Regions from separate parts of the Cupriavidus sp. YAF13 genome, predicted to be linked through region 3. Evidence: predicted binding sites of a transcription regulator. Region 3 holds the regulator's gene; each other region holds the start of a gene.

Region 1 (3,272 bases), on a different contig from region 3:
CTGCTGCACCATGACGGCCCGCTGACCGAGCGTGCCGTCACGCGGCTGCTCTCGGGTGGGGAGTACGCCTGGGCCAAGCGCGTGTTCAACAAGCAGCTGCCCAATGCCATGGCGACCCTGATGCGCGACGCGCAGCGCTATGGCTATGGCCTGGCGGTGCGCTACGAGTGGACGCCCCAGGAACGCCTTGCGCACGCCCGTGACTGGTCCCGGCAGATACTGGAGGACGCCGGGGCCGACCTGGCCTTTACCGATCCCCTGGCATCCCAGCTGGCTACCTCGGCGGTGGATATCCGCACGCTTGAGGAGCAGATGCAGACACCGGCATGGCGCGTCGCGGAAAGCCTGCGCCGCCGGGTCTACGACCTCATGTACATGGTGCAGACTGAACGCACCCCCGGCACGGCACGCTCGCGGCTGGGAGAGCTGCGTGCGTTGCTGGGGCTTTCGATGGACTACGGCACTGTGAGTGCCGAAGAAGCTGCGCGTGTGATGGAACAGGTGGAGCAAACCTGCCCGCATCTGTTCCACGAAGAGCCCGACGACCTGTTTGCACGGGTGGCTGCATGGCTGCGCAGGGTCCTAGTGTAGTGAGTCCGGCCCGTCAATAGAGGAATGCGACTAGTACACCCTCTGAAGGGATGACCTGGCGCGCCATTTTAGAGCTTTTCTTCTGTTACATACGCGTAACAGTTTTGATGCAAATCACATGACAAGGAGATGTCTGTTACAAACTTCGAATCCCATGTATGTTTCATGCGACATTGCTGTACCCCAACGTAAGAGGGGATTGGCAGTCTGCTCAAATTGCCGATATAACACTGTCAGTCGCACTTACACTCTGTAACATTTGTAACGTTTCAGATAGGTCTGACCAAGCGCAGTTCCGTAGTTGTACGCAGTACCCGTCGAACACGCACTCAAACGATCTGGTCGCCTTCAGCCTTCGGCTGCGGGTAAGCGCCGGACAAGCGGTCGAAGGGCTTTTGGTAGCGGGGAAAAATTGGAAAGCAGTGAAGTTCTCCAGGAGATCAGGGAGGTCAATCTCGCCTATCTGCTGCTCGCGCAACGCCTGGTGCGCGAAAATCATCTGGAAGCCATGTTCAGGCTTGGCGTCAGCAAGGAAATTGCCGACATTCTCGCCAAGTTGACACCGGCCCAGCTTGTCAAACTGGCAGCATCAAACATGGTCCTATGCCGTTTTCGGTTCGACGACCATGCCTTGCTGTCGACGCTCACCCATACGGCCAAGAGCCATGATATGCAGCAGATCCATGCTGCGATCCTGCTCGCACGGCAGCCCGTGGAGTCGCTCAATTGACCGCGCTCCTGCAGGCCCCGTCAGCCCGGAGTACCACGGCCACTCCCGTCCCCAATCGCAAGAGCGTCCTGCAGGATGCCAACCAGACCCAGCTCGCCATTGAGCTGATCGGCCTGGGTGCGCGCCTGCAAGTCCTCGAAGCCGAGACCACGCTCTCGCGCGATCGCCTGATCCGCCTCTACAAGGAGCTGCGCGGCGCCTCGCCGCCCAAGGGCATGCTGCCCTTCTCGACCGACTGGTTCACCACCTGGTTGCCAAACATCCATTCCTCGCTGTTCTTCTCGGCCTATCAGTTCATGGTCCAGCAGGGCGAGACGGTTGGCATCCGCGGCGTGGTGGCAGCCTATCGGCTCTATCTGGAGCACGTATCGCTGCTCGAAAGCGAAATTGTCTTAAGTTTCACCCGTGCTTGGACGTTAGTACGGTTTTTCGAGAGCAACATGCTGCAGCTTTCCAGCTGCACCTGCTGCGGCGGGCGTTTCGTGACGCACGCGTACGAGCCGCATGCGAATTTCGTATGCAGCCTGTGCCGTCCGCCCTCGCGTGCTGGCAAAGCCAAGAAGCTCTCGAAGGACATCGCACCAGCGCAAGCTGTCGCCTGACTGAAATCCTTGGGTCGATAGGGCACTAAGTCTTCAAGTCTTGCCGTCTTCAGTCGTTAAGTCTTAAGACGGACAGACTTCAGGACCCAAGGCTTCAAGGCCCGATAGTCCCAAGGTCTCAGATCCGATGGCAGCCTGCGTGACAGGTGAGCCCTGCCAAGGCAGGCGGTATATCCGCCTGGCTGGAGGGGTGACTCTTGTGCGTGCCTGACGCGTGTTTTTCTGACGGGGAATCAATCGTGCTAGTTGTAATTGGCTTTGTTGTCGTGATAGTGGCGGTGCTTGGTGGATACGCCATGACCGGCGGCCATATGGGCGCGCTTTATCAACCGGCAGAGCTTGTCATCATTGGGGGCGCCGCGATCGGCGCGTTCATCAGCTCCAACAATGGCAAGGCTATCAAGGCCACCATGCGCGTGCTGCCGACACTGTTTCGCAGCAGCAAGTACAGCAAGGCGCTGTACATGGAAGTCATGGCGCTGCTCTATGTCCTGCTGTCCAAGGCCCGCCGCGAAGGCATCCTGTTCCTCGAGAAGGAAATCGCGGATCCGGCGGCCAGCAGCGTGTTCAGCCAGTATCCGCGCATCCTTGCCGACCCGGGAATGATGGAGTTCCTGACGGACTACCTGCGCATGATGGTCAACGGCAATATGAACGCCTTCGAGATCGAGACCTTGATGGATCACGAGATCGAGACCTTCCGCCACGAGGCCGAGGTGCCGGCGCATGCGCTGACCCGGATCGGTGACGGATTGCCCGCCTTCGGCATTGTCGCCGCGGTGATGGGCGTGGTGCACGCGCTGGCCTCGGCAGACCTGCCGCCGGCCGAACTGGGCGCGCTGATTGCCCACGCCATGGTCGGCACCTTCCTCGGCATCTTGCTCGCCTACGGCTTTGTCTCGCCGCTGGCGGCGCGGGTCGAGCACCAGGTGGACGAAACCGTGAAGATGTACGAGTGCATCAAGGTCACGCTGCTGGCATCGCTCAATGGGTATGCACCGCTGGTGGCGGTGGAGTTCGGCCGCAAGGTGCTGTACTCGACTGAGCGGCCATCCTTCCTCGAACTGGACGACCACGTCCGCGAAGTCAAGAGCATCACCTGACGAAGAGGAGCGACAGCGATGAGCAGTGAGCACGGTGCGCACCCCATTGTCGTCAAACGCATCAAGAAGAGCAGCGCCGGGCATCATGGCGGATCGTGGAAGATCGCCTACGCCGACTTCATGACGGCAATGATGGCGCTGTTCCTTGTGCTTTGGCTGCTGAAGGCTGCCCAGCCCAAGGACCTGGTGCAATTGGCAGAGTATTTCCGCACGCCGCTGAAAGTGGCCATTGCGGGCGGCAACAAG
Region 2 (3,272 bases), on a different contig from region 3:
CGCCCCGGACAGATTTCCGGAGCGACGCCGCATCGCGGGCTTAACGGCAGGGACAGGAGCAAGCTTGAGGGCTAAACAGCGACTTCCACAAAGAAGCGGAAAAAAGCGGGATTGAAAGGGAATATAAGGGGGAAAAGCCCGGCAATTCGAACGATTGGCCGGCTGCAACCTGTCGTCTAATGTCACCCATGCACTTCGAAGTGCCGCCTCCGGCGCTTGTCGCCGAGGGCGCACAACAAACAAAGTGGGCACACAAAAAAAGAAGCCCACGCGCGGGGTGCTCGTAGGCTTTCCAGGACTGCTTTAGAGCCGAAAGGCCCTGAAGCGAATATAAACCTGCTTACATGAGGTGTAAATCCAATTTCTATCAGGGATAACTCTGATAGCAAAAGTGCCGAAAGTGCCACGCAAGTGGCGAATACGCGGCATGGAATACATCGCAGCAGCAGGCCAGGGCCACCTTGTTGCCCGCAAACCCATGCCAGACAGGGAATGCGGGCGCGGGTGGCGTTGGGACTTGCCACGCAAGCGCAAATCAACGCATAGATCTGCAGCGTGATGCAATAGTTTTATTAGAGGAAAACCTCTACGCGAGACGCGCCCCCCAACCGTCAAGATTTGTAAGAAATTTTGTTACCCTCGCCGCTGAAGTATTCCCCTTCTCTTCTGGCGGCGTCGCCCGCCACAGCTTGCGGGGCAGCATCGGATCCACCGCCTGGACACAAACCAGGGCCGGTCCCGGCCCATGCCGCCTCGCCGTCCCGCGCCAGCACCGAGAGCGGATGTTTCATCCCCCGCCCAGCCCAGGCCGTGCCACAGCCGGCACCCAGCCACGCTGTCACACCCCATTTGCCCAGGCCCAGTTATTGGACCGTTGCCAGCCGCCAGAACCCGAGCGGGCTCTTCCGGAGAAGTTGTGAACAAGAAGGTAACCAGGATCGATCGCCCGAGCCGGAAACTGCAGCACCTGCAGCTCTCCACCCACAGCGCAAGTCGCAATCCTGTCGTCGTGCACCTATCGAACGGCATTCGGCTGCACGGCGTGATCATGGCGGCGGACAACTATATGGTGCTGCTGGCGGAGTCGGCGCAGGACCCGCTTGCGCAGATCGTCTACAAGCACTCCATCGCCGTGATCACGCCGGCTCACGCCCCCGAGGCCATGGCCAGCGTGCCCGGGGCGGAGACCTCGCCGGAATTTGTCAGCTTATATACACCGCGTACCCGCAAGCGCCGCTAGGCGTTGCCGAGGTCACGCCGCAGGCCCGGCGGGGCTTGTTTCACACCAAATCCGCCATTCGTTTTCAAACCATCGCAAAGATCACTCTAAATCTTTTCCGGCCCCAACCGATAACCCAAACAACGGTGGCACTTCTCGCCCAGCATTGCCTGGCAGCCAACGTTGCGGCAACAGCCGGATTGCACAACTCACTTGTAAAAGAATAGGAGTCGTACCATGTCGATGGTCATCAATACCAACACGTTGTCCCTGATGACGCAGAACAACCTGAGCTCGTCGCAATCGTCGCTGAACAGCGCGATCCAGCGTCTGTCCTCGGGCCTGCGTATTAACAGCGCCAAGGATGACGCTGCTGGCCAGGCAATTGCCAACCGCTTCACCTCGAACATCAACGGCCTGACCCAAGCTCAACGTAACGCCAACGACGGTATCTCGCTGTCGCAAACGACTGAAGGCGCGCTGACCGAAGTCAACAACAACCTGCAAGCTATCCGTACCCTGGCCGTGCAAGCCGCAACGGGCAGCAACTCGGCAAGCGATCTGAAGTCGATCCAGGACGAAATCACCCAGCGTATGGCTGAAATCGACCGTACGTCGCAACAGACCGACTTCAACGGCGTGAAGGTCCTGTCGTCGACCGCATCGTCGCTGAAGGTGCAAGTTGGCGCGCAAGACGGCCAGACCATCTCGATCGACCTGAAGGAAATCAGCTCGAAGACCCTGGGCATGACCGGCTTCACGGTTGCCAAGAACGCACTGCCGACCAGCGCCGCCATCACCACGGTTGYCGCCGCTACCGGTACCACCCCGGTTGCAGTCGACCTGTCCGCCGCAGCAACCTCGCTGACCACCGCTACCGGCTCGACCGTCAAGGCCAGCGACCTGACGCTGAGCAACGTGCTGGACTCCGCAGGCAACTCCACCAACAGCTACGTGGTCAAGTTCGGCAGCGACTACTACGCTGCTTCGGTCGACAACAGCAATGGCAAAGTTACGCTGAACAAGGCCGACGTGAAGGTCGGCGATGCGGCCAACGGCAATACTGGCAATACCGTGGCTGGCCAGCTGGTCAAGGTCGGCGCGGATTCGAACGGTGCGGCAGTGGCGTACGTCAGCCAAGGTGGCAACAACTACGCTCTGGATACCACGGCAGGCCCGGCAGCCCTGGTCAACGGTGGCTCTACGACCACGGCCGTAACAAACGGCGCCCAGATCGAACTGAGCACCAGCGGCAGCACCACTGCTACCACCGCCTTCACCGGCGTGGGCAGCACCAACCCGCTGACCACGATCGACGCCGCACTGGCAACGGTCGACAAGCTGCGCAGCTCGCTGGGCGCAGTGCAGAACCGCTTCAACTCGGCAATTTCCAACCTGGGTTYGGCTGTCACGAACCTGTCGGCATCGCGCTCGCGCATTCAAGACGCCGACTACGCGACGGAAGTGTCGAACATGTCGCGCGCCCAGATCCTGCAACAAGCAGGTACGGCTGTGCTGGCCCAGGCCAACCAGTCGACCCAAGGCGTGCTGTCGCTGCTGCGTTAATCCCGCAACAGTCGTCACCCTCCTAGTAGTGCCGGGCCTGCGGGCCCGGTACTGCCGGGAATGCTTCCAGAGCGGTCTCCGCTCTGAAAGCGTTTCCACCGGGGCTTTTATGCTCCGACCCAACCGCCGCGAGACAGACCATGATCAGATCGCCCGAACTGCTATCGCCGATGACCGCCACGCCTGCCGCCACCCCGGCCTCGTCCGTGGATACGGCAGGCGAGCCGGCCGCCGGCCAGCAAGCGGGCTCAGCCTCGGCTGAGGGGGCCGCAGCCGCGAAAGCGGAAGCGGCCAGCTCCAGGGAGCTGGCCAGCGCGCTCGCCAGTCTGAACGAAGCCTTGCGGGCGACCCCGGTCGAGGTGCGGTTCAACATCGACCACGACACCCACCGCTTCGTGACGGTGGTGGTGGACAAGACTACAGGCGAAACCATCCGCCAGTTCCCCTCGAAAGAAGTCCTGCGCATCACCCGGGCCATTGACAAGCT
Region 3 (3,272 bases):
GGTCGACCGCGAGAACGGCCAGACGCTCGCCGTGCACTACCTGCTGTGCGACCCGGCGCTGTCGGCCGAGGGCGCGCAACTGGCACGCTGGGCCCGCTGGGCCGAAGCCGGCGAAGCGCAACTGCGCACCCTGCGCCATGCGCTGGACCACCTTGGCCAAGGCGACGGCGGCCATGAACCCGCACAGGCCGAAGCGCAGGCCTGCGCCCGCTTGCTCGCGCTGCAGATGGGTGTGGCCGCGCTGCGCCTCGAGCAAGCCTGCGATGATTCGGTCGCCGCATTCCTGGCGCGGCTGACCGGCCGCGCGCCGGCTCGCCAGGCTTGCGGCGCAGCTGTGCTGGTCGAAGGCATCGGCCGTTTGCTGGCCTTGCTCGACGTGCTGGAAAACTATCCCGCCCGCAGCGGCCGCGCCACGCAGCCCGCCGTTCAGGAAGCGCCGCCGGAGACGTTGCAACTGGGCGGCGCCGGGGGCGTGCTCGAGGCGCGCATGAGCGCAAGCCGCGTGTTCGAGACGCTGGCGCAGGGAGAATAAGCCGTGAATTCACTCGCAACCGACCAGGCGGAAAGCCTGCGGCGCATGTTGGCGCCACGCGCCACGCGCCGCGTTGCCGTGGTCGCAAGCGATGCCGGTGCCGGGGCCACCACGGTGGCACTGGGGCTGGCCAACGCCCTTGCCCTGCAAGGCGAACGCGTACTGCTCGTCGATGAGGACCGCTTCGGCGCCCGCGCCACCCGGCTTGCCGGCGCCATGCCGGAAGGCACCCTGGCCGCGGTGCTGGGAGGCGCGGTGACGCTCGACGCAGCGCTCGGCAAGCGTCCCGCCGGCACCGTTGCTGTGCTGCCGGGCAGCCCCCAGGCCAATGGCGACCTGCAGTTGCTCAAGTCGTTTCGCACCGTGCTCAGCGATGCCCGCAGCGATGCGGATGGCGGCTTGTCGCAAATGGCTGGCGCGGCGCATAACCTCATCGTGGTGCTGCGCGCGGAGCCGGCCTCGATCAAGGCCGCATACGCGTGCATCAAGCAGCTCAATCACCTGTACGCCTGCCGGCGTTTCCACCTGGTGATCAATGCCGCCGCCGGGGACGCCGCCGCCAGTGCGGTGCTGGGCAACCTGGCCCGTACCGCCAGCCAGTACCTTGGCGTCGAGGCCAGCCCCGCGGGCAGCCTGCCGCACGATCCGCTGGTCGAGCGCAGTACCGCATTGGGCCGTTGCGTGGTCGAGGCCTTCCCGGCCGCGCCCGCCACCGCCGCATTACGCCGAATTGCCACAGGCATTGCCAGCTGGCCAATGTCCACCGATCCCCGTTCAACCCTGTCGGCACCAATGGCGCCGACGGCCACGGCCCTGGCCTAAGCGCCGGGACCTGCAAGCTAGGACTCACGAGAATTCCACCATGTATACGATTCAGGGAAAGCTCGAACAGACTGATACCGTGACGGCGCATGCGTCGCTGGTGCGTCGCATCGCCTTGCAACTGGCGGCCAAGCTGCCTGCCAGCGTGCAGCTCGATGACTTGATCCAGGCCGGCATGATCGGTCTGCTCGACGCCGCCAAGCGCTATGAAGACACCCACGGTGCGCGTTTCGAGACCTACGCCAGCCAGCGCATTCGCGGCGCCATGCTCGACGAGGTGCGCGCCAACGACTGGCAGTCGCGCAGCCTGCGCCAGTTCACGCGGCGGATCGAGCGCACCGTGCGCGGCCTGGAGCAAACGCTGGGCCGTGCGCCGCTCGATTCCGAAGTGGCCCAGGAACTGGAGCTGCCGCTGGACGAATACCAGACGCTGCTCAACGAGGTCTATGGCTGCCAGCTGCTGCACTATGAAGACTTCGAGCGCTCTGGCGAAGAGGACTTCCTCGACCGGCACCTGAGCGTGAGCGATGACGGCAACCCGCTCACGGTGTTGATGGAGAGCGGCATGCGCGAAGCGCTGATCCGCGCCATCGAGCGCCTGCCCGAGCGGGAGAAGCTGGTGCTGTCGCTGTGCTATGACCAGGAGCTGAACCTGCGGGAAATCGGCGCGGTGCTGGAAGTCACCGAGTCGCGTGTGTGCCAGATCCGTAGCCAGGCGATCACACGGCTGCGTTCGCAGTTGCGCGGGTTGCTGTGAGCTACTGGCCCAAGCGCTTCGCCGCGTTGACGCTCGCCGTGGCGTGCTGCCCGGCACTGGCAGCGCCTGGCGGGCAGGCGCTGCATAGCTGGTCGGCTTCGGTGAACGGGCCTGCGCTGTACAGCAAAGGCCTGCGTACCGTTTCCGTCCCGATTTCACCGACCGGCTATTTGCCGCAGGCGCAGGGCGCAATCACGACAGTGCGGTGGCGCTATAGCTTCTCGCGTACGCCGCCGAATGCACTACAGGCTTACCTATGCAATGCGCAGCGGTGTGTATTGCTTTCGGGGGCTGAGGGGCTGACCGAGGCGTTTAGCGGGGATGACGCTGCCAAGGGCTTTGTGTTTGCCTTTCAGGTGCCGGGGAAGGGGGCGTTGACGCCGGTCTTGATTGGGCAGGCTAACGAGGTGACGGTTGGGTTTCGGTGAGGGGGGCTTAACCGCAACCGCTTAACCGCAACTGCAACCGCAACTGCTTAACTGCAACTTCAACTGCAGTTTCACCACCCCTGCGGGGCGGCGACCTACTTTCTTGTCTCGCCAAGAAAGTAGGCAAAGAAGGCGACCCGGATGCGGCGAGGCGCCGCATAGCGGGAGATTCAAACCATCACGGCTCGCTTCGCGTCGCCCCTGGGTGTTCCCCGCCTTGGGGGCGGGTCACACGGCTAAACCGAGGCGTTGGCCTATCCCCCCCTGCTGGTTTGCTTCCCTCTCCCACTTGTGGGAGAGGGGCCGGGGGAGAGGGCGGGCACTCGCAAGAACGAGATGCCACAAACTACCCAACTCAACCGCTATCCAACTCAACCAGTCGCCAGACTGACCCCTTGCGGCCCGTTCTGCGCGCGCCCGTCGCGCCCATACAGCGTTGTGTTGTCACCCCGTTGCCGCAACGCCAGAATCGCTTCCTCGGTGAACTCGAGGTGCGCATCCACAACCGCGGCATTCAGCGCATTGGCGTCGCTTGCAGCGCGTGCCGCAAACACCAGCGTCCGCCATGCGGCTTCCACCGACGGATCGATCTGGCGCCCGAACAGCTGGCCGCCCGCGCCGGTGCGAATTCCCATGGCGCCCATCTGCGCCTCGCGTGTGCGTGTCAGCGCGCCCAGCAATCCGGCCAGTTCGACCTTGCGTTCCAGCACCCCGGCAAGGGCCTGGTAATCGC

The links. The regulator FliA, encoded in region 3, starts transcription of late flagellar genes. The targets are predictions, from matches to a motif close to CTAAAGTTTNNNNNNNNNNNGCCGNTA.
Region 1: a site for FliA is predicted at 1,956-1,982, ahead of motA (flagellar motor stator protein MotA). Genes of this name have one in related genera too.
Region 2: a site for FliA is predicted at 1,327-1,353, ahead of AB4061_RS32430 (FliC/FljB family flagellin). Genes of this name have one in related genera too.

The regions. Positions count from the first base shown of each region.
Region 1 is NZ_JBFRDD010000036.1:79,481-82,752, forward strand. It holds gene AB4061_RS26570 (DUF4088 family protein) at 1-591, shown strand, start outside; gene flhD (flagellar transcriptional regulator FlhD) at 1,004-1,321, shown strand; gene flhC (flagellar transcriptional regulator FlhC) at 1,318-1,923, shown strand; gene motA (flagellar motor stator protein MotA) at 2,163-3,026, shown strand; gene motB (flagellar motor protein MotB) at 3,045-3,272, shown strand, end outside.
Region 2 is NZ_JBFRDD010000055.1:22,107-25,378, forward strand. It holds gene AB4061_RS32425 (RNA chaperone Hfq) at 917-1,240, shown strand; gene AB4061_RS32430 (FliC/FljB family flagellin) at 1,457-2,785, shown strand; gene AB4061_RS32435 (flagellar protein FlaG) at 2,926-3,272, shown strand, end outside.
Region 3 is NZ_JBFRDD010000018.1:116,425-119,696, reverse strand. It holds gene flhF (flagellar biosynthesis protein FlhF) at 1-532, shown strand, start outside; gene AB4061_RS16805 (MinD/ParA family ATP-binding protein) at 536-1,354, shown strand; gene AB4061_RS16800 (RNA polymerase sigma factor FliA) at 1,395-2,111, shown strand; gene AB4061_RS16795 (flagellar protein FlhE) at 2,108-2,539, shown strand; gene AB4061_RS16790 (flagella synthesis protein FlgN) at 2,911-3,272, opposite strand, start outside.